3 regions of the Psychrobacter sp. CX90 genome follow, and region 1 is predicted to be linked to each of the others. Evidence: predicted binding sites of a transcription regulator. Region 1 holds the regulator's gene; each other region holds the start of a gene.
The links. Region 1 encodes PhoB, which activates phosphate uptake and scavenging genes when phosphate is short. Its sites were predicted from a motif close to TGTCATNAANCTGTCATAA; they were not measured.
Positions count from the first base shown of each region.

Region 2: AC2SLN_RS02325 (inorganic phosphate transporter) is a predicted target of PhoB. The motif match lies at 3,516-3,534, and genes of this name have one in related genera.
Region 3: pstS (phosphate ABC transporter substrate-binding protein PstS) is a predicted target of PhoB. The motif match lies at 3,427-3,445, and genes of this name have one in related genera.

Region 1 covers NZ_CM182008.1:108,460-116,686, forward strand. Annotated here, with positions in the region: gene fadA (acetyl-CoA C-acyltransferase FadA) at 1-341, shown strand, start outside; gene AC2SLN_RS00450 (hypothetical protein) at 520-951, shown strand; gene AC2SLN_RS00455 (isochorismatase family protein) at 1,100-1,678, shown strand; gene AC2SLN_RS00460 (HD domain-containing protein) at 1,811-2,443, shown strand; gene AC2SLN_RS00465 (IS630 family transposase) at 2,361-2,864, opposite strand; gene AC2SLN_RS00470 (IS630 transposase-related protein) at 2,881-3,198, opposite strand; gene AC2SLN_RS00475 (DUF1287 domain-containing protein) at 3,331-3,933, shown strand; gene asd (archaetidylserine decarboxylase) at 3,983-4,882, opposite strand; gene dtd (D-aminoacyl-tRNA deacylase) at 5,302-5,739, shown strand; gene phoB (phosphate regulon transcriptional regulator PhoB) at 6,068-6,769, shown strand; gene phoR (phosphate regulon sensor histidine kinase PhoR) at 7,010-8,227, shown strand, end outside.
Region 2 covers NZ_CM182008.1:570,696-578,922, reverse strand. Annotated here, with positions in the region: gene recJ (single-stranded-DNA-specific exonuclease RecJ) at 1-384, opposite strand, end outside; gene AC2SLN_RS02330 (hypothetical protein) at 1,094-1,609, shown strand; gene AC2SLN_RS02325 (inorganic phosphate transporter) at 1,724-3,331, opposite strand; gene AC2SLN_RS02320 (ATPase) at 3,577-5,238, opposite strand; gene AC2SLN_RS02315 (FFLEELY motif protein) at 5,603-6,274, shown strand; gene ubiE (bifunctional demethylmenaquinone methyltransferase/2-methoxy-6-polyprenyl-1,4-benzoquinol methylase UbiE) at 7,246-8,227, shown strand, end outside.
Region 3 covers NZ_CM182008.1:2,680,276-2,688,502, forward strand. Annotated here, with positions in the region: gene pstA (phosphate ABC transporter permease PstA) at 1-900, opposite strand, end outside; gene pstC (phosphate ABC transporter permease subunit PstC) at 982-1,932, opposite strand; gene pstS (phosphate ABC transporter substrate-binding protein PstS) at 2,063-3,241, opposite strand; gene AC2SLN_RS10685 (septal ring lytic transglycosylase RlpA family protein) at 3,978-4,340, shown strand; TPP riboswitch at 4,473-4,599, shown strand; gene thiC (phosphomethylpyrimidine synthase ThiC) at 4,797-6,824, shown strand; gene AC2SLN_RS10695 (fructose bisphosphate aldolase) at 7,010-7,900, opposite strand.

The sequences.
Region 1 (8,227 bases):
GCTGTGATGCCGCTATTATGGGTTATGGCCCTGTACCAGCGACGCAAAAAGCACTGAAACGTGCTGGCATGAGTCTTGATGATATGCAAACCATTGAGCTGAATGAAGCCTTCGCTGCTCAAAGCTTGTCGGTATTGAAAGCGCTTAACTTAACAGATAAGCAAGATATCATTAATATCAATGGTGGTGCAATTGCCTTAGGTCATCCACTGGGCTGTTCTGGTGCCCGTATTACGGTAACGCTTCTAAACGCTATGGAGCAGATGGATACTGAAATTGGTCTGTCTACCATGTGTATTGGCCTCGGTCAAGGTATCTCAACCATTATCGAGCGTGTGTAACTGTCGTATTTGTTTAAAGTGATGACAAATATACTATAGCGATTGAGAAATCATATTTTCTTGCATAAAAAGCACCTCTAGCGTAATGTTAGAGGTGCTTTTCTCCTCTAATTATTCTAAACAACCTAACAGTGGGAGAGTGTATGTGATTAAAAGTAATAAAACCAAGAGGTCAAATTTGAAGCCCAAAAAAGTATTTCCCATCGTACTGTTAGCATCACTATTTTCTGGTGTTACTGCGATGTTTGTCGGTCAACTAGCCATCGCAGATAATACTATTGTAGAGAGCACTATTAAGGTCAAAAACAGTACCGCTAACCTCAAAGATACTACTCAGATAAAGGGTGCTAGTGACTTAAAACCGCATACTTTAACCGGTCATATTACAAAAACACTAGAGCAGTTTAGTCTCACGACTGATGATGGTCTTCAGTATCACGTTTATGATCCTAATCATGTCCTCGATAAGCTTGCTAAGAAAAAAAATATACAGAATAGCTTGTATGAGATGGACGGGGTAAAAATTAAAGCAATGATCAGTGGCGTTGGCAAATACGGCCATATGGGATTTTATAAGCGTCAGATTACTATCCTTACAGTTAGCGGATAAATAATTTACGATGCATCGGGCTTATTACCGATAATAAATATTTGCCTAAATAACGTGTATAAGTAAAGGGCTTGACCACTTCCGTTAAATGTTACTTAATAAGCTAAATTAAATATTCCAATTTTTTCGCAGATACAAGGAGTGTATTATGGAACATACCTATACCACAGACAAAACCTATCGCATCAAGCGTGATAATTGCCAAGCTATCATTATTGATGTGCAAGAAAAACTAACGCCACACATTTATCGCCATGAAGACATCCTTAATAAAACGGTTACCTTGATTCAAGGCTTGCAGGCATTAGAGATTCCAATTTTGCTTAATGAGCAGTATAAAAAGGGGTTAGGCAATACCGTGCCCGAAATTATGGACGTGTTAGACACCGATAAATCCCAAGCGGTAGAAAAGGTCACTTTTAGTGCGTGTGATAATGCTCAAGCATGGAATTATTTAGCACAGCAAAACAGAACGTCCGTATTGGTGTTTGGTGTAGAAACACATGTTTGTGTGATGCAAACGGTGCTTGACTTGCTTGATAATGGCATGCAGCCTGTCGTTATTGCTGATGCCACGGGTTCACGAAGTGCGTATGACCGTAAACAAGCCATCCGCCGCATGCGCCGAGCTGGTGCGGTTATTACTACCACAGAGGCTATCTTGTTTGAGCTATGCCGTTCAAGCAAAGACCCAGCGTTTAAGACCATCAGTAACTTGGTTAAGTAATCTATTTTACTATTAGTATCAGTTAACAAAGCCCATTATGTATAATGGGCTTTTTGATTTACCTTTTATCATGATAAATAAAATTGAGTTTGAATGATGAATGTCTAAAACTGTCTGATTAGCGAGCCGACTATGCCACTTACTCAAACCAATAACATTAATATCAACAATGTTACTCATTTTCTATTGCAGCTAGATGCCCTTAAAAGGGTCGATCGTCGTAGTTATGTGACACAGACTACTCGATTAGAGAACTCAGCAGAACATTCATGGCATTTAGCCATGGCGTGTTGGTCTATTGCTGAGCTATTTAAACTGGATGTGAATCATGAAAAACTACTTAAAATGGCATTAGTGCATGACCTAGGCGAGATAGATGCAGGGGATACGTTCTTATATGCTAATACTCGAAGTGAAGCTCATGTAGAGGAGCGAAAAGGCATTGAACGGTTGCAAGCTGAGCGTGGCAATGGTATTTACAATTTGCTCGATATATGGGAGGAGCAAGAGACTGGAGTAAGCAGAGAAACCCAGCTATTAAAAGTCGTTGATCGTCTGTTGCCCTTTTTACTAAATCTAAATACTCAGGGTAAAACATGGGTGGACTTAGATATAAAACGTAGCCAAGTGGAAAAAGCACATGCGTTTATAGCCGATAGCTTTCCTGCTATAGTCAGCGAAGTTAAAAATAGTCACAGAGCCAAAGGAAATAAAAGAATAAAGTATCGATGCAGTCTATCCTCCAATCTTTGCGTTTACGTTTGACCCAAGCCCAGACCTGTTCAATAGGGTTTAGGTCTGGACTATATGGTGGTAACCATAAAATGGTATGTCCTGCATTTTCGATTAGCTCTTGTATATCTTGTCTTTTATGAAAGGTTGCATTGTCCATTACAATAACACTTTCATTAGGCAATTGAGGCAGTAATAACTGCATTACCCAACTATGAAACACATCACTATTAATACTACTGTCGTAAAGTCCGACACTGAACAGTACGTTGTTGTAGATAGCTCCAATAGCATTCGTCTGATTCTTTAGTTGCCAATTGTACTCACCTAAGCATGGTTGACCTTTGTACGAGTAGCCATGAGGTCTGTTGTCATGAGCCTTAAACCCACTTTCGTCTAAATAGATAATAGGTCTACCGTCACTTTCAAATTGCCACAATTGTTCAAGAAATATCTGTCTTCTTGCCTCGTCAGCCTTCGGATGGTGTAGTGTCTTTTTTTTGAGTGATACCTAAACGCTTTAAGGCAGTTGCTATACCTCTGTCGCTACAATTAAAGCGTCTTGCTCGCTCATAATGGTAGTCATCAGGATGTGCTTTAACGTCAGCGATAAGTGCCTCGTTGTCTATTTTCGCTGGTGCTCGTTGGTATTTCTTTGGTTCAGGGTTTTTCCTCCAGCGTTGAATAGTAGTGGCACTGATCTGATATTCTTCAACAAGCTCTCGGTAGCTGTAGCCTGCTTCTAGGTTGTCTAGTATCATTTGTCTGTAATCTTTGGAGTATGCCATAGACTTTAGTGTAACCCTTTTTCGATTCGCTGACTATATTCATAGCTGGATATCGACACAAATTGATTATGCGACTAGCCAAGGTTGGTTGAGGCGTAGTTAAAAAATAGGGTACATAAGGAAAGACAAATGATGCGCTTATTAATCAACAAGACCATATTTAAGATGGTCGCTTTTATCAGTCTATTTGTCGTGTCTCAGATAGTCCAGGCAAGCGGTTTTTTGAGTAATGGTAATAAATTGGCAGAAGATGCCAAAAAACAAATTGGCGTAACCGTCAGTTACGACCCTGCGTATCGTCGTTTAGAATTTCCTCGAGGGGATGTGCCACAATCAACGGGTGTTTGCACAGATGTGGTCATACGAGCGTATCGCTTGCAAAATATTGATCTGCAGCAATTGGTCAATTTTGATATGAAAAACAACTTTGCAGATTACCCCAATATTTGGGGATTAAATGGCACTGATAAGAATATTGACCATCGCCGTGTCCCCAACCTTGAAGTGTTTTTTGAACGAAATGGACAGACTTTAAGCACCACCGACCAATCCAGCTTTAAGGCAGGCGATATCGTCACTTGGCGTTTACCAAATAACAACTTACCTCATATCGGCATCGTTTCAAACAAAAGCGCAAGCGATGGCACGCCTTTGATTATTCATAATATTGGAAGAGGCACACAAGAAGACAATGTACTGTTCCGTTTCCCGATTAAGGGGCATTATCGCTATTAGGCTCAAACAGTGTCAATAACCATGAATATGCTTCGATAAATGGTTTTGCTTATTGTGTTGATTGACTCTGTACTGTACCCAATAGCTGACCCATTTTAACCACTGATCCATGTGCCAGATCTTGGTGCCATGTCACACCAGTTGACTTTGGCATAATTAAAATAGCCGTAGAACCTAAATAGAAACGACCCAGTTCCTCACCTTTTTTTAGGTCCATATCGTGTGTTTGCATTTGAATGTCTTTACTACGCTTAATCTTACCAGTAGCCACTGTCTCAATACCCGCAACAATCATTGCGCCGACCAATACCACAATGGCACGACCATACTCAGTGTCAAAGATACACACTAAGCGCTCATTACGGGCAAATAAATCGGGTACGTTTGCAGCAGTCACATTATTCACAGAAAAAAGTGTGCCCGGCACATAGCGGGTTTCGATAAGCTTACCATCAAATGGCATGTGGACACGATGGTAATTGCTCGGCGCCAGATACACTGTTGTAAAACTACCGCCCTCATAATAATTACCAGACTCAAGTTTGGTATCCGCTATTAATTGACCCACATCATAATGACGCCCTTTCGCTTGTAACAACTGATTGGATTCAATGTGCCCGATTTGAGAAATCATACCATCAGCTGGCGAGACAATACCTGTCATACTGGTGTCGATAGGGCGGGCGTTGTCATCTAATTCACGGGTAAAAAAATCGTTAAAACTGTCAAAGTCGCTTAAATTTTTACGCCCATAGTCATCTAAAGTGATGCCGTAGGCTTTAGCAAAAGTCGTTACAAATGCCTTTTTAACCAGCGGATTTTGGCTTGAAGCCAGTTTGCCAGCAACTTCACTAAGCTTTTGCTGCGGCACCATGTGTTGCAACGTGGTAAAGAGAGTGTCTTTAGTAGCAACTTTTTTTAAGGTGTTTTTTATGTCAATTTTTATCATAGTCATAAGTAAGTTTTTAGGTATTAATGAGTGTCACACTCAATTAATAAGATAGAGAAAGGGAGTGTAAGGCAATAGTGTTAGAGTAACAATGTCAGAGTAATGATGGCAGAGCAATAGTAGCATAGTCAAAGCAATCTTAAATAGTTTTAGAGGACGTTATAAAAAGTTACTTTCACTGGTTATACTTTTTGTAATTTACAGCTTTTAGTTCGCAGTTTTAACCAAAAAGCTAATGTCTACTCTCGGTTGTCCTCTACCGTCTTTATCTTTAATTGTTTCTCTAGACAACTTTGATGGTAATTCGCTTGATTTATAAGATAAAGTTTATCATGATTTGATGACTATGAAACTTAGATGACGGTTTTATAGGCCTATTAATTAAGTGTTTTTTTAAAGTATATTGTAAGGTAGGGCGAATGAAAGCATTAATACAGCGAGTAACTCAGGCGAGTGTGCAAGTAAATGGCGACATGATAGGGCAGATTGAGCAGGGTATATTGGCTTATATTGGTATTGGCCATAATGATAGCGTCGACACTGCTAAAAAGTTAATCGATAAAATATTGAACTATCGCATTTTTGAGAATAAAGAGGGCAAACTTGACAAAAATGTGCAACAAGTAGACGGCGGCTTGCTATTGGTGTCGCAGTTTACTCTGATGGCAAAAACAGACAAAGGGCGTCGTCCCGATTTTGGCGGTGCAATGAAACCTGCTGATGCCGAGGCTTTATTTAATGAGTTGGTGGCATATGCTCAAGCCCAGTATCAGAACGTCGCCACTGGGCAATTTGGTGCATTTATGCAGGTAAAATCCACCAATGACGGTCCGATAAATTTCATATTAGAGATTTAAAAGTTAAGTAGCTGCTGTGTCAGCATAGATCATCTTATGCACAATGCAATTAAAGTAAATTAAAGTAACTTTAGCCATTAAATAATAAGCGACTTTGACTCTTCAATAGGACAAAAATCATTAAAAGTATTCATTAAAAGTAACTAAACTTACCTTTTGTCATCTCACTGTCATATTTCTACGTTGTAATATAACCGTCATATTTCAGTCATCAAATTGGCTTTGGTCACTTTAACTCGTCGGTTTTAAACTCGCTATTAAACAAGTTAGTTTAAACCAGCGATTTTACAGACTGCTCAATCTGAGATGCTTTTAAGGGGTATTTTAAATGAATAATGAAACCGTATTAGTGGTTGAGGATGAACCAGCCATTCGTGAAATGATAGTTACCACGCTTGAGATGGCGGGGTTTGAATGTCTGCAAGCAGAAGATGTGAGTGAAGCACACCATCAGGTAGTGGATCATCGCCCTGCTATCATATTACTGGATTGGATGTTACCAGGGGGGCAATCTGGCATTGATTTTTGTCGTCGATTAAAAAAGGATGACTTACTATCAGAGATTCCCGTCATTATGTTAACCGCAAAAGGTGAAGAAGATAATAAAGTCCAAGGTCTTGACGCTGGGGCAGATGATTATATTACTAAACCTTTTTCAACGCGTGAACTGATATCTCGAATTAAGGCAGTACTGCGCCGTAGCAATGCCTTATCGGGTGATAAACCCATTGAGGCTGAAGGATTGAGCCTTGATCCAGTAAGTCAGCGGGTAACGGCTGATGGCACACCAGTAGAAATAGGACCCACTGAATATCGTTTACTCGCCTTTTTTATGAGTCATCCTGAACGTGCCTATACACGAACCCAACTTTTAGACCAAGTATGGGGTGGTAATGTGTATGTGGAAGACCGCACAATTGATGTTCATATTAGACGTTTGCGTAAGGTGCTACAGCCACATGACTATGCGGGGTTTATTCAAACGGTACGCGGCACGGGTTATCGCTTCTCAACAAAAATTCATGGCTAGTCAGTAGTCAGTTAGCGTGATTGGTCAGTCGGTGTTAGTAGCTGGGGCATGGCTTAGCAACGTGGCCTATTAATAGGGCTTTTAAATATGGACTTTCTACCGGTATTTTTGATAGGCACAGCCAAGTTGCTTGAGACTGAAGTGGCTGTATTGATTTAGCGGTTTTTGTTTATTAGCGGTTTTTGTTTAAAAATAACAAAAGTGTATTTTAAAAGCCAAAGATGTGAAGTTGAGAGTGTTATGAGTCAACAGCCTGAGCGGGTCGAAACAACGAAAAGAGAGAGTAGAAAGGCGTCTTTTGCTTTAACGCCTAATGCATCTACATTGTTTTGGGCGGATTTTAAGTGGCTACTGACTTGGGTAATCATTGGCGGTATATCTGGATGGTATCTAAACTCTCTTGCTTGGGGCATCGTTGCTGGTATGCTCTGCTTTTATATTTGGCGTGCCTATGCTATGGAGCAATTTTATAAATGGCTTAGTGGCTCGTTGACGCTCCCACCACCTGATTTTTCAGGTAGTCTCTCTTTTGCTGCCAGTCAATTGTACGAAAGTAAAAAGCAGGAGCAGATTACCCATCAAAAAATGATGGGGTTGGTCAAAAAAATACGCAGTTCGCTATTAGCTCTGCAAGATACAGTGATATTACTAGATAGCAATGACAGGCTTGAGTGGTGGAATCAAGCTGCTGAAAACTTGCTTGAATTACGTTCTGAGGATCAGGGGCGTAATATTCTTGAACTCATCGAAATTCCCGAGTTCCATGATTACTATACTACCGTTACCTCGCCAAATGAGGGGATTAGATTAACCTCGTGGCGAGATTCCACTCGGTTCTTACAGTGTGAGGTTACTCACTTTGGTAGTGAGAAGCTGCTAATTATATATGACGTAACCCGTTTGCAGCATCTGGAGCAAATGCGTAAAGACTTTGTGGGTAATGTATCGCATGAGCTACGTACACCGCTTACAGTACTTATGGGTTACATTGAAACTTTCTCAGATCAGCCAGACTTAGATCCAAAGTGGCGCCGTGGATTTAAATTAATGACTCAGCAAACTCGGCGCATGAATAGTATTATTAATGATTTACTGCTGCTTTCACGCTTAGAGAATGAGGAGATATCTAGTGAAGCCTGTGTAGATATTCCCCGTCTATTAACTCATATTTTTGATGATGCCCAAGTATACAATAGAGAGTATGGTCATTTAATTGACTTACATATCGATTCTCAAAAAAACCTATATGGTTCAGAGACTTATCTGAATAGTGCATTATTAAATTTAGTGACCAATGCCATTAAATATACCCTTAAAGGCGGCGAGATTAGCATTTCGTGGCAAGAGGTTAAAGGGGGATGTCTGTTTTCAGTGAGTGATAATGGTATTGGTATTGCCGAAGAGCACATTGAACGCTTAACAGAGCGTTTTTACCGAGTAGATAGTGGTCGTAGCCGA
Region 2 (8,227 bases), 460 kb from region 1:
ACCAAGCTGGACAATTTCAGGTGTCAACCCGTAGCCATACTTAAATCTATCTGGCACAATAAACTGCACATTTGCTCCCATGTCGCCCAACACTTTCATCATCAAGGCTGTGCTAGTTGCCCCATCGCAATCAAAATCGCCAACTATTAATATGCGCTTATTGGTATCAATGGCCTCATCGAGTAATAACATGGCCTTGTCAATATCATATAGGTCACTGGCAGATAGCAATGTAGACAATGAATAATCAAGCTCGTTGACTGTGCGGATACCACGGGCAATAAACAGCCGAGTCAATGTTGCTGACTGCTCATATAGAGGTAATAAGGTAGGGGGTAGGTCTTCAGGCAATTTACCTGTGAATCGGGGGGTTAAATTTAGCATCATGCTATTGTACTTAGCTTAAGTGGAATTTGAAAGTTTTGAATACTATAAACTGAGGCAAGGCTATATTTGTAGGACTGAGTGTTGTCTTTCATTATGATAAAACTAATATCAGTTACCAGACTACTATTACCAGACTACTAGATGAACAGATCTTAGGTTAAAATACTTTAGAGATAAAAGGGTTAGCTTAGAATCCATTCAATAAATACGTTTTTGCAAAGATAACCTTATTCACTAATCATCTTTCTATCCGAAATTGTATATCTTTAACTCATAAACTCATGCAAAAAAATAACCTATGCGTATTTTAGAATAAATTAAAATAGATAAGTTTGAATATCTTAGCACTTGTGTAATTTGTTTAAGCCTTTTGTTTAATCATAATGTTAATATATATGCCTTTAATACGTTTTTTGGTCAAAATTAATACAAACCACCTATTGAGCATTATTCCCCTAGTATTAAAATAGAGCTATATAACATAAATTAAGCAAGTTAATTAATGAGTATCTTATTAATTTAATTAATAATACCAATTGTATGTAGTTAAGCTTATGATTTAAAAATTTGAGTTATGAGTTAACATTGTTGAGCAAGTTACTCAATTAAATAGACGTAGTTAATGATTGCACTTAAGTATAGCCACTCTACTATAATAAGTAATAAGTCAGTTAAACCCCTATAAACCTACCCTATAAGGATATGTATGAAAACAACTCCAGATATACAAAAACTACCTGAAACTATTGATCCAGATTTGAACCTTGAGAAAATTAAAAAAGAGTGTGAGGCACTTGTAAAAAAACGTGCAAAGTTGTCTGCTGGTGTAGCCATTGTCCCCGTTCCTTTTTTTGATGTTGCAGTTGATGCAGGTATGTTAACTCAACTTTTACCTCAGATTAGTGAGCGTTTCGGATTAATTTCTGAACGAAATACTGCCATTGATTTAGAGTCAAAAGATGTTCATTGGAGTGAAGTTAAAGATCGGGCTATTGATTTTGCAGGATTAATGGCAACTCGTGGTGTAGTCAAAAAGACTGTACAAAACTTCGGTGGTCGTATCGTGGCAAAACAAGTGACTAAGTTTATTCCCTTAGGTGGTCAAATGGTTGCGGCAACCATGGGCTATATGATATTCAAAAAAATAGCCACAGATCACATTAACGAGTGTTATCGATTGGCTAAAAAGATTCAGCAAAACCAGCATGGTCGTAATGTGTAAAATATACATTTTGGATGCCTCTTAGGTATTTTAGACAAAAATCCCGCATTTTCATGCGGGATTTTTTTTACCTGAATATTTTATGCTTAGCTTCTTAAACCAAACACTTTAAACTTAAAAGACTTGGATCAAAATTAGATAACTTATCATAGACATTGCTGCTGCCGCTGGTAGCGTAATAATCCATGCGAGCCCAATTGGCTTCATCAGTGCCCAGTTTGTATCTTTATTGACAATACCAATGCCTAATACCGCACCCACTAACACATGAGTGCTTGATACCGGAAGACCAAGCATAGACGCGCCCATAACCACAGCAGCTGCAGATAGTTCTGCCGAAAACCCAGAAGCGGGATGCATCTTAGCGAGGTTTGTACCAACCGTTTGAATGACCTCTTTACCAATAAACCATAAACCGACGATCAACGCCACGCCGAAGGTAATCATAACGGCACTAGGAACAGCAGCTTCACTTGAGATAGTATTGGTACGGATAACATCCATAATAGCGGCAAATGGACCTACAGCATTCGCAATATCGTTAGCACCATGGCTAAATGCAAACCCTGCTGCAGTGAAAACTTGCATCCAACTAAATAGTACAAAAGTTGCGCGGGTTAAGTCTTGTTTTTGTTTACCCTTAATACTCTTGGCATAAATGAAAATGGTTAACCAAATTAATGCACCAACCATAATAATAATCAAAAAGCTATGCAATGTTGATAAAGACATATCGACATTCTTGAGCCCTTTGAAGACTACCATTGCAGTCATAACCATGCCACCAAGTGCGGCAACTAAAGGTACCCAGTTACGTAGAGCTTTCAGCATATCCAGCTCTTTGCGTTCATTTTCAATAATAAAAAGTTCTTGGTAGTAGTCAGTTTCTAAATCTTCTTTTTCTGTATCTTCATCTTTATAAATCTCTTGATCACGAACCATAGCAGATGTATATGAAAGCTGTAGAGATTCAGACAACTGACTGACAAACTCCTTATGACGCTTCTTAAGGGCTTTTTTGGCGGTTTTAAGCTCTTTTAAGCGCTGTTCTGCACGATCGTTGTAAGCCAAAATATTTAATTTTATTTGACCATACAATACATAGGCTAAGAGCCCACCAAGTACAGGAGATAACACCCATGATATGGCTATATGCCCCACTGCTTCCCATTGAACCGTTGACAGTGCCACTTCCGTGCCACCAATCTGAATCCCCATAATGATTGAACTACCGACAACACCGCCAATAATAGAATGGGTAGTAGAAACAGGTAGACCTTTTTTTGAGGCAAATAATAGCCAGAATGCAGCTGCTATCAATGCTGATAACATGACATAAATAAATTGGTTTGCGGAAACGGGAAGACCATCAAGATTTACAATGCCTTTACGGATAGTATCCGTGACTTCGCCGCCGGCAATGATAGCCCCAGATACCTCAAATATTGCAGCAACAGCCAAGGCTTGTGGGATAGTTAATGTACCTGCTCCGACGGAGGTGCCAAATGAGTTGGCAACATCATTTCCGCCTATATTAAACGCCATGAATATACCAAAGAGGGTGGCCACCAGAAAAAGGGTTGTTTGATGATGGTTGGTATAGGTTACACCCCACTTTAGAAAATAAGCAGTTACGGCTATGAGTAATAAACCAAAAAACCAATTGGCTCTTACTGAACCTTTAAAACTGGGCGCTTTTGGGTTAGATGACTTTGGAAGCATAATAGTCTGTTAGCCAAATCAGTGTGAATAAAATAAAACCCCGTACTTTATATAAGCCACGGGGTTCCAGCAAACTTGGGAAATTCCTTTTAGTTTGGTCAATAAGCGAATCAACAGCTTTATTCTTCTTTTTAGAATATTATATATGGCTGCGATTTACATTTTGACTAAGAGTGACATCCTTTGTCATAGTTATGTCATAATTATACTACCCTCTGATATAACTTGAAACAATATTTTTAGATTTATGTATTAACCACCCTCTCTAACTGCTTTATGGCATGATCTAGCACGGCCAAACGGGCAGTACGTTTGTCATTGGTCGCCACGACATGCCAAGGCGCATATTTGGTGTTGGTCAATGCCAACATATCCGCTGCGGCTTGTACGTAATCATGCCATTTATCGCGATTTCGCCAATCATCATCAGTGAGCTTGAACTGTTTATGTGGTGTCTCTTTTCTTTCTTCAAAGCGCTCGAGTTGCTCTTGTTTATCTATAGCTAACCAATATTTGATAATAATGGTACCTTTATCGGCAAGGTCTCGCTCCATACGGTTAATTTCTTCATAAGCCCTTTGCCATGCAGCTTCACTGGCAAAACCTTCAATCCGCTCTACAAGTACTCTACCGTACCAAGTTCTATCAAATATCGCCACGCGACTTAAACGCTCCTCTTTCATGGATGGTTGAAACTGAGGTAATCTATTCCAAAACCGCCATAAATAAGGATATTGCAGTTCAATTTGTGTCGGTGCTGAAATGTTATAAATTTGATATTCTCGTGGATCTAGTGGTGATACTAAACGTTTAATAGACCCACCTTTACCTGCAGCATCCATGCCTTCGAAAGCAAAAATAACGTGATGATTATTACCCGTATTTTTACAACTTTTACCTTCCTTATTATTTTGTGAATTGCGGGCACGCAACAGCTCAGCAATACGCGCTTGTTTCTTTGCAAGCGCTTGATGATAGTCCGATTTATCCATATCAGGATCATCTATATCTGTTAATTTGTCTGGCACATCTTTCCATGAAAAAGCGGCGTTAATATTTCTCACAACCCCTTGCCCTAATGCATGGAGGCTATCTTTTTGCTGGCTACTCACTAACGCTGCTTGTGTCGCATGTAGCACTTCATGACAAAACTGAACGCTCGCTTCATGGTTATGTGCCTTATGGTGCTTTTTGTTTTTAGATTTTTCATCACTTCGGTCATTACTACCGTCAATAATTAGCCAATCGGACTGTTGACTGAGTATAATCTTGGCAATATCATTAAAACGCTTTACCATCTTTTTATCTTGCCAATCCATATGGTAAAGCCAAGTTGGGTCTTTTAAGTTATCTTTCAGTCGTTGTTGCAAGGTTTCTTCATCAATATGAAACCAACATTTTAAAATCTTTGTATGATTGGCTTTTAAGTCTGCTTCAAACTCCGCCAGTACTTGTAACTGTTCTTTTAAAAAGTATTCCCAGCTCTCTTCGCCGTTTTCTGTTTTATTTTTATCATGTTTCATGCATGTCAGAGCACCTGTTATCAAATCTGCATACCAATTGCCAAAGTATGCGGTAATGTTCCCATGTCTTGGTAACTTAGAAACATGGGCCTGCCAAACTGGCTCATACAATGCAGGTTTTAAGCCAATCGTTGCCTCCACATTAAACAATCTTGGATCAACCCATTGTCTAAGCTGAGTAACCGCTGCGCCTTTCCCAGAAAGCTCCATACCGTTTATTAGTACTAATAAACCTGTCGCTTGGCCAACTTGTCTTGTTTCTCGGAGCGCATACTGGGCTTTAACAAGCTCAAACCTTAGCTCATCTTCACTCATGTGAAACTGACTTAACGGATCAGCATCTATTTGAATTGACTTAGGCTCTTCCTGATTTGTTTTAGACATCCTATTTTCCTTTTTTAGGTTTTATTATTATTTTAAGTGATTAGACTATAGAAGATATTCATAAGATTAGCGTTCTTAACATCATATCGGAAATTACGCTTCGAGACCGCTTAATCTACCGCTGAAACTAAATCTCAACAGATAAGATAGATTGGACATGTCATTTAATGTATTGTGCAAATAGTAGACATGCTTATTTTTAACAAAATCAGTGTTTAAATAATGCTTAAGGTATTATTGCAGCGCCAAATAGCTTGTCTTACCTCAATGCTTATGCAAATCATCATGACATAAAAAGATAACAAACAAATCATTTATACATGAATAAAAATCAAATTTACACAAATAAAACGACAGAGGTGTTATGTCTGCTTTATCTAATTTAAGTACTTATATAGAAGAATACAAACAATTGCCCCATCATAGCAACCCTGAACTTGCTGTGAAACTTGAACATGTCCAATCATGGCAAAAAGATCGCATCCGTAAAACCCATGCAAAGCTTTTTGCAGAGCGAAAGAATCAACCAATGGCAGATTACTTTTTAGAGCATCTATATGGCGGTGATACACTGAAAGAGCTAACTGAGCAACTTGAGCGCATTGTGCCCAAAGCGCAAAAACTTGAAAAGTATGCACCATCATCAGCACTTGAAACGGGTGTTTTGGGGATTCGAACGGCAATAACGTCAACTAAACTTGACCTGAATATTGCTAAATGGCTTTTAGACAACAATCTTGAAGTCAATGAACAGAACATGCTGACAGCATATCAAACAGTTGACGAACCAGAAGCAAGACGTGAACAAATCCGAGACTTAAAAGATGTCTGCTATCGCACAGATAAATACCTCAGTTCATTTGTACTGCAACAAGCCTTTAAACTGACCAAAAAGAAAGCCTATCAATATAATTTGCACAGCCTATATGATTTTATTGCAGCAGGATTTGCAGCGATGAAACCGCTCAAAAGTGTGGGACATTTTATTGAACCATTTTGTGAGCGTGAACTTGAGATAATAGAAGACGTTCATTAAACGAGCACTACTAAGCGCAAACTTTAAAATAGATTGCCAAAAAAGGGCTCTTCTATATTTAATGCCCATGATCTTTAGGCACTATCATTATAAAACTATTACTATAAAAACAGTCCCTTTTTCTAATTATTTGTTAGAATGTTGTTATTCATCACCCATTAATACAATAACACCAAATCAATCGATTTGGTGTATCATAGTATCTATCATAAAAGCCAACAACATAAGCAAAGTGATACCGTCTCGCTTTTGCTAAGATAATTAAAAATCTAAACAAACTTAGCAACATCCTATCCTCATTTAGACTCTGAGGGTAAGATCTGAGGGTAGAAAAATGATAAATGATCGTCAAACTCTCATGATTTTGCAGAAAAAGTGGCATATTATCTAGATAATCAGTTACCAGTTGGCAGAGATTTAGTCAGTTTCAACTCATAAAATGTAAAAGCTGTCAGCCCTTAAACTAAACAAGTTATCTACAATAAAATATTGCAGCTTCAAACCATGTCGTTAAAATATTATTAATGCAAGATCATTAAATAATCAATACATTAAACAAGTAACAAGTAATAGCCTTTAACTTTTGAACTAAAACTTATATTCAACAAATTATCTCTGGATTGGCAATGAGTCAAATTGATAAGCAGGTCTCTACCCCCTCGCACGACGAGGGCATAAACACACAAATTGAAAATCAACATCAAAGTTCATATCAAAGGACAGATGAATCCTCAGCTTCACTGAATATTTTGGTCGAGGATTCTATTGCACATACAAATATATTAAATGCTAAGGTTATGCAGGTACTGCAACAAAGCTCAAGCTCACTGCCTCCTGATGTGAACACCAGTGACTCAGCCGAAATCAGCGCCCAAAAAAATGTTAGCCAGTCTATTCAAGAAAGTTCATCTATTCAAGAAAATCATTACCTTTCAGACAGTCACTCTACTCAAAAAACAGAAAGCCACTATATGACAGATAATCACACAAAAAATAAATCAACTATACTAAACGATGAATTTAGTGATGTTGCCGATTTACCTGAAGGCAAACCTCAAGGGCAACAAGCAACTCGCCCCTTTTCAACTACCCATTCACAATCAGCTCGTGGTAACTCTATGACAACAGATGGTTTAAGCGCAGACACCGGACAACATAACATTCCTAAATTCAACCCAAAAGATGACATAAACAACCCTCATACGTCTGATAAAGATGGGCTTGAAGAAACACATTTCGGCTATAAAAAAGTCAAAAAAGCTGAGAAACAAGCTAAAGTTGCTGATGTATTTACCTCTGTTGCTAAAAAATATGACATCATGAATGATTTGATGTCTTTTGGTATTCATCGCCTATGGAAACGATATGCCATCAGCTTATCTGGGGTACGTGCTGGTCAACAAGTTTTAGATATTGCAGGCGGCACGGGCGACTTAGCAAAAGCGTTCAGCAAAGAAGTTGGACGTACTGGTAGGGTCGTGTTATCAGATATTAATGCAGCTATGTTAGACGTTGGCCGTGAACGCTTAATTAACGCAGGTTGTAATAATGTTGATTTTATACTGGCAAATGCCGAAACATTAGCACCCTTTGAAGATGAAAGCTTCGATTTATTAACCATTAGCTTTGGCTTACGCAACGTCACCGATAAAGATGCGGCTCTACGCTCGATGTATCGGGTACTTAAGCCGGGCGGACGTCTGCTAATCTTAGAGTTTTCAAAGCCTATTTTTGAACCGCTTTCAAAAGCTTATGATATTTATTCGTTTACTGCCCTGCCGCTTATGGGCAAAATTGTGGCCAATGATTCAGAAAGCTATCGGTACTTAGCGGAGTCAATACGTATGCATCCCGATCAAACCACATTAAAAAACATGATGGAAAATGCTGGATTTGTAAATTGTGACTATCATAATTTAACCGCTGGTATTGTTGCTGTGCATCGCGGCTTCA
Region 3 (8,227 bases), 710 kb from region 1:
TTCTCTGCCGATAATACGAGCAATAATGTTCAGACCTAATACTGAAAAGGTAATTAACAAAGCGCCTGCCCATGCAATCATATTTTGAGTATCATCTGGTGCTGCAGCAAATTGATAAATGGTCATCGGTAAGTTGGCCATTGCACTACTCATATCCCAACTAAAGAATCGATTGTTCAATGCAGTAAATAGTAAAGGTGCAGTCTCACCTGTAATACGTGCGAAACCTAAAAGAATACCTGTGATTAGACCTGTCTTAGCAGCACTCATCGTAACAGAGGTTACTACCTTCCACTTAGGCGCACCTAGGGCATAGGAAGCTTCACGAAGCTGGTTGGGCACGAGATTAAGCATCGTTTCAGTACTACGCACCACAACGGGGATGATAATAAGTGATAATGCAACAGCACCTGCCCACCCCGAGAAGCTGCGATTATTTACCATTAATGTAAAAATAAACAAACCAATAACAATAGAAGGTGCTGATAGCAGGATATCGTTTATAAAGCGTGTCGCTTTGCCAAGCCATGAGCCTTGAGAAAACTCTGCTAAATAAATACCCGCTAATAAACCGACTGGTGCGCCTATAACTAGACCAGTACCAGCAATCATAAACGAGCCGACAATCGCATTTCGTAGACCACCAATTGAATTTGGGGGTGGTGTATCAGCGGTAAAGATAGGCATCGTAATCATAGCCTCCATACCGTTACGTAGTAGGTCAAACAAGATCCAACCTAGCCAGATTAAGCCAAACGCCATAGCACACATCGCAAAAACAAGACCGATGACATTGTACATTTTGCGTTTTGAATACAACGACTTATTCATACGTTGCTCAAAGCTGATTGAGCTTGCTGAATTCTTTGACACTGATGTTGAACCTAGATTTGTTGTCATAATATGTTTCCTGCCAAGTAACTATTATTATCTGCTATTCTCTGCCAATTATCCGAAAACCACTTACTAATACCCTATAAGTTAGTTACCCGCCTTTTTATCAATTCGTGACAACATTATTTTAGATATTGATAAAACAACAAAGGTTATAACAAATAGAATCAAGCCTAAATGCAGTAATGTGGCAACATGCATTTCACTTGAGGCTTCGGCAAATTCATTAGCAATGGATGATGTAATCGTTACCCCTGAGCCAAATAAATTAGAGTTAATATTATAGGTGTTACCAACCAAGAAAGTGACCGCCATTGTTTCACCGAGGGCACGGCCCAAGCCAAGGATAATACCGCCAACAACACCTGCCTTAGTGTATGGCAGAATAATTTTGTACATCACTTCCCAAGTGGTTGCGCCTGCACCGTATGCCGACTCTTTTAATAATTCTGGCACAACTGAAAAAACATCACGCATGGTTGCCGCAATAAACGGGATAATCATGATTGCTAAAATTAAAGAAGCAGTAAAGACACCAATCCCTAATGGCGGTCCACCAAACAGGCTGCCTATCATAGGTATAGGACCAAAATATTCAATTATGAATGGCTGAACGTATTTGGCAAATAGAGGGGCCAATACAAAAAAGCCCCACATCCCATAAATAATTGAAGGAATACCTGCTAAAAGCTCAATAGCAATACCCAGTGGCCTGCGTAGGAATGCAGGGCAAAGCTCTGTCAAGAAAATAGCAATACCAAAACTTACGGGCACAGCGATTAAAATCGCTATAACCGATGTGACTATCGTACCGTAAATAGGCGCTAAGGCACCATATTCATCATTTACTGTACTCCAATCTGAGCTGGTATAAAACCCAAAACCAAATTCTTTGATACTTGGCCAAGCACCAATAGCCAGCGATATCATGATACCGCCCAAAGATATCAATACTAGCCATGCAAAGAACTTTGTCAAGTTAACAAAAAAGAAGTCATTTCTTTTTTGTTTTGCTAGTTGAGCGTGTAAGTCAGACATTGTAACCCCAACGTATTTTTATTTTTAGGATAATACTTTCTTGCCATTTATAAGATTAAAAAGGCAAGCAAATGAACTTTCATTTACTTGCCCATTGTTTAAATAATCATTAACGGTAACAAGCTAAAGATTATTTTGGTGTGTAAACTGGTTTGCCATCAGTACCAACTACTTGCTTCCACTCTTCTTTAAACAACGCAACCGCTTCATCTGGGAATGGTACATAGTCTAGGTCTAAAGCAGCTTGATCACCTTCGTTATATGCCCAGTTAAAGAAGTTAAGGACACCAGCAACTTTCTCTGGGTTTTGTGGGTTTTTATGAACTAGAATGAACGTTGCAGCAGCAATCGGCCATGCATTTTCAGTTTCAGAATTAGCGATAACTTTATAGAAACCTTCAGCTTTCGACCAGTCAACATTACCAGATTCAGCAAATGATTCAGCAGAAGGTAGAACGGTATTACCTGCAGCGTTAACCATAGCAGCATAAGACATATCGTTCTGCTTAGCATAAGCATACTCAACATAACCAATTGAGTTAGGGGCCTGTTCAACCATACCCGCTACGCCTTCGTTACCTTTTCCGCCAACTCCAGTACCTAATTTATCAGTTGGCCATTCAACACTCTTATCAACGCCCACAGCAGACCAATCTCCTGAAACTTCGTTTAAATAATAAGTGAAGTTAAAAGTAGTGCCTGAACCGTCAGAACGATGAACCGTGGTAATTTTAGAATCAGGGAGTTTGAGACCTTCATTTAATGCAACAATTGCAGGATCATTCCATTTAGTGATTTTACCTAAGTAGATATCAGCAAGTACTTTACCACTTAATACAAGTTTACCTGGCTCTACACCTTCAACGTTAACAACTGGTACAACACCACCAATTACTGTTGGGAACTGAATCAAACCCGCTTCTTTTAATTCTTCTGGCTTAAGTGGTTTATCTGAAGCACCAAAGTCTACAGTTTTAGCTTTAATTTGTTTAACACCACCAGACGAACCAATAGAGTTATAATTTACTTGGCCTCCAGTTGCACTTTGGAAGTCAGCAGACCACTTTTGATAAATAGGCGCTGGGAATGAAGCACCAGCACCACTGATGTTCATTTCTACGCCTTCTATATCTTTATAGCTTTCCGTGCTACCAGTGGCTGACGAACCAGTAGTATTCTCAGCCGGTACTGTAGTCTCAGTAGTGTTTGCTTGTGTTTCACCAGTTGTTGCGGTGTCATCAGTTTTTTTATCGCAAGCAGCTAAGGTTAATACACTTGCTACTGCTACTGCCAATAATGAATAACGCATGGTCTCTCCTAAAGAGTTAATTAGTTATGAATATGATGATTGTTATGAGTAATGGGACTAAAAACACATCTACGAATGACTGGTATTAGGATCATATATTGTCATTAAACAATAATTAATGAACGCACTGTTAATAACAGTATTCTTCTATGCCCTATTGATATTGAGCACATTTTGACGTTTTAATATGACAGTTTGATGAAATGAAGCGTTTTTTGTTAAAACCTTGTAACCAAAGTTAATGACACTAAAAAATGCCAAGAAAGATTGAGAAAACATTAATAGCTTAAAACATTTTATATATTAATTTTTAGTTGGCTCAAAAGCACCGCTAAACCTTATTCCTCTAAGGGCTCTGTGGGCTCAACTCTAGCTTTTGATATAGTAAATGTGGGTTAATAATTGGGTATAAAGCTTGTTTTTCAGTGTAACATTATAGAAATATTTTGATGGTAAAGAGGCGGGTTCATCTGTCTTCTATTTCACGCGCAGATTTAAACATGCGCGTATTCATCAGCGTCTATCTTCACAGTAACAAATGATACACGATACAAACTCCTAAGACATAAAGGGTCATTACTTTTAATATAGGCTACACTGTCAGAAAATTAGTTCAAAACAAATTAGTTCAAAATAAGTTATAATCGTACTTCGCTGTTTTACTGTTTGTTATTCTAAACTCAAAATATTCTTAGGAATGTTTCGTCTAAATATTAACAGATAAAAGGCTATACCCATGAAGAAACTTCTCAAGCCATTCGCTGTTGCGTCAGCCATTTTGCTCAGTATTCCTGCAAATGCGGGACTGGCCTCTTGGTACGGACCTGGCTTCCATGGCAAAAGAACGGCGTCAGGGGCAATATACAACATGTATTCGATGACTGCTGCACATAAATCTCTGCCTTTTGGTTCTAAAGTAAAAGTGACTAACTTGAAAAACAAAAAGTCAGTTGTTGTTAAGATTAATGACCGTGGTCCATTTACACCAGGTCGAGTTATAGACTTATCGAAAAAAGCGAATCTCGCTCTCAAATGTAATTTATGTAAAGTAAGCGTTGAGGTACTTAGTCATGGAGATGGCAAATATCGTAAAGAGTAAAAAGTAAAAAATAGATAATTAACTAAATTAAGCCAATGAATCTCCGCCTTAAGCCTTTTAATCCACCTTTATTCTTCATTACTGCCTACCATTAGGTATTTCGATAAAACTTTGCTAGTATAGTATTGATATAATATCGACTCGGGGTGCGATTAAATCAATTATTAGCGTTTCACTAATAATTGATTTAATCGCTGAGACATCACCCGTTGAACCTGATACGGTTAATACCGTCGTAGGAAAGTCACCTTAAACTTCCTTAATTTCTGTTAGATAGTTATAATTTTATCCCCACTAGCCTCTACACCAATGAGAGTCAGGTTAAGCTATAATAGGGGTTAGTTATTATTAACTAGCAATATTAAGGGTGTGTGCACTGTCAGCCGAGTCGTTTTTATTTGACTGTTTCAACAGTAATTTGGCACTTGCCAATAATAATAGAAATAGGACTACGCCATGACCATGCAATCTACCATAGCCGCTAATGATAACCCTATAAAAGATAAGACAATTAAAACGCCTGCCCATCGCTCTTCAAAAGATGCCCGCTTTGATGAAGAGGCACGCGATCTAACTCGCAATCTGCCTGCCTCAAAAAAAGTTTATATCGAAGGATCGCGTCCCGATATCCAAGTACCTATGCGTGAGATTACGCTTACGGATACGCCTACTGGTGGTTTCGGCCTTGAGAATGGTGAGAAAAATCCACCTTTTTATGTGTATGACACCTCAGGGGCCTATACCGATCCGAATGTAGATATTGACTTAACGAAGGGATTGCCTAAACTTCGAGAAGGCTGGATTGAAGAGCGCGGTGATACTGAGATTTTAGAAGGCCTATCCAGTCGTTATGGCCGTGAGCGGGCCAGCGATATTAAGACAGCTAACCTCCGATTTTCCCATATTGATAAACCACGCCGTGCTAAAGCTGGGCGCAATGTTACTCAAATGCACTATGCACGTCAGGGTATTATTACGCCTGAGATGGAATATATCGCCATTCGTGAAACCCAAAAGCAGCATGAACTCACTGACATGCGTCAACATGAAGGTGAAACTTTTGGGGCTAATACGCCTAAAATCATCACACCAGAATTTGTGCGTGATGAGGTAGCAGCAGGCCGCGCCATTATTCCTAATAATATTAACCACCCTGAATCTGAGCCAATGATTATCGGACGTAACTTCTTGGTTAAAATCAATGCGAACATTGGTAACTCGGCGCTTAGCTCAAACATTGATGAAGAAGTCGCAAAAATGACTTGGGCAACACGTTGGGGTGGCGATACCATCATGGATTTGTCAACGGGCAAACATATTCATGAAACCCGTGAATGGATTATCCGAAACTCCCCCGTTCCTATTGGCACCGTACCTATTTATCAAGCATTAGAAAAAGTAGACGGTGTTGCTGAGGATCTAACGTGGGAGATATTCCGCGATACACTTATTGAGCAAGCCGAGCAAGGTGTGGATTACTTTACGATTCATGCGGGCGTACTACTTCGCTATGTACCCTTAACGGCCAAACGCTTAACTGGGATTGTGTCTCGTGGTGGCTCTATTATGGCGCAGTGGTGTCTAGCGCATCATAAAGAAAGTTTCTTGTATACGCATTTTGAAGATATTTGCGAAATCATGAAACAGTATGATGTGGCATTTAGTTTAGGCGATGGTCTGCGTCCTGGCTGTATTCAAGACGCAAATGATGATGCGCAATTTGGTGAACTGCGTACGCTTGGCGAGCTGACTCAAGTGGCGTGGAAACATGATGTACAGGTTATGATTGAGGGCCCAGGCCATGTTGCCATGAACCGTATTAAAGAGAATATGGATCTGCAACTTGAAATTTGTCATGAAGCGCCTTTCTACACGCTTGGACCATTAACCACCGATATTGCCCCGGGTTACGACCACATTACTAGTGCAATCGGAGCCGCCATGATTGGTTGGTTTGGTACGGCAATGCTTTGCTATGTTACCCCAAAAGAGCATTTAGGCTTACCAAATAAGAAGGACGTTAAAGATGGCATCATTACTTACAAAATTGCCGCCCATGCAGCTGACTTAGCTAAAGGTCATCCAGGCGCTCAGGCTCGAGACAATGCGTTGTCTAAAGCCCGATTTGAGTTCCGCTGGGATGATCAGTTCAATTTAGCTTTGGACCCAGATACAGCTCGTGAATACCATGATGAGACGTTACCTAAAGACGCGCATAAATCGGCACATTTTTGCTCAATGTGTGGGCCTAAGTTCTGTTCAATGAAAATCACTCAAAATGTACGTGAATATGCTGCTGGTCTAAAAAAACCTGTAACGCCAAGCTCTGGTGACCTGAAAGATGAAGCCCATCTGATAAAAGAGGTAGATACGGAGCTAGTAGGTCAAGTTGGTGAAGCTAGTTTTGAAGAAGTTCAAAAAGGGATGGAGGAGATGACGAAAAAGTATCATACTGAGGGCCGTCAGCTTTATAAAGAAGTTTAACGGTTGATCCCACTTAAGCATATGACCTTAGTCAAACTAAGGTATAAACCAAAAAAGCTTGAATCTTAAGATTCAAGCTTTTTTGCAATAGGTTATGGTTAAACACAAATATAGTTGAAAGAATATACAGTTAAAAAAACTTAAATTACTGTGCTTAATTTTAAAAAAAACCACTTGAGTTAAAATTAAACTTTAGATGCGGTATATATTTTTTCAATTGAAGCATTTATCGTGTCTGAGAACTCTTGATCTGTCTGACCTTTAGATAATCCTTCGGTAAAAGCACGGGAGAAGCTGGCAATCATACCTGGGTTTTGTTTTAAACGATCACACGCTTCATCTCGGCTATATCCGCCCGAAAGTGCCACAACTTTAAGTACTTTTGGATGATCAACCAACTCTTTATAAAAACCCGCTTCTTCAGGTAAAGTCAGCTTTAACATGATTTGTTGGTCATCCTCTAAACGTTCAAGATTACGTAAAATCTCTTTTTTCAATAACACTTCGCTTTGCAGTTTTTTATCGCTTTCAATATTTACTTCTGGCTCAACTATTGGCATAAAGCCTTCAGATAAAATCTGTTTAGCCACATCAAACTGTTGTTGAACCACTTTTTCAATACCACTTTGTGAGTCGGTATGTATTACTGAACGCATTTTAGTACCAAAAATAGGATAGTTTTTAGCTTTCTCTAACAGCGCACTTAGGTTAGGAATAGGTTTCATAAGCTGAACCCCATCCATCTCTTCAGCCAACCCTTTATCTACCTTTAAAAACGGTACGATATTTTTTTCTTCCCAAAGAAAGTTAGCAGTTGGCTTACCGTTGACTTCACGATCCATCGTATCTTCAAACAAAATAGCACCGAGTACACGCTGACTATCGAAACACTCACAAGTCATGATGCGTGTACGCATTTCATGAACTTTAGCAAACATCTGGTCATCATTTTCGTATTCATTTTCTTCCACACCATACATACGTAACGCTTTCGGTGTACTACCCCCACTTTGATCCAACGCAGCAATGAAACCAGTGTCATTTTTTATTCTTTCTAGTTGTTTTTGATAACTCATAATGTTTTCCTATAATTAAAAGGAGAGTAATTAAAATACAAAAAATTTAATACTATTTTTGATTGGCTAGCTAATGCGAATTTTTCTTTTGCTAAAGTTAACACATGTTGATGACAAATTCTCTACTCTACTTGTTAGAATGTGCCTTCATTTAAATTATGAAGGTCACAATGGGATACATTATCGTCAAGCACGCATGCTTTCGAAGAAAGTAGTGTCATGTTAGCTACAGAGCAGACACTATTTAGACGTTGTTAACCCGTAAAATGTACATTACTTCAAATGAGCACAAGCCATAATACACAATAATTTAAACAAAATGACTGT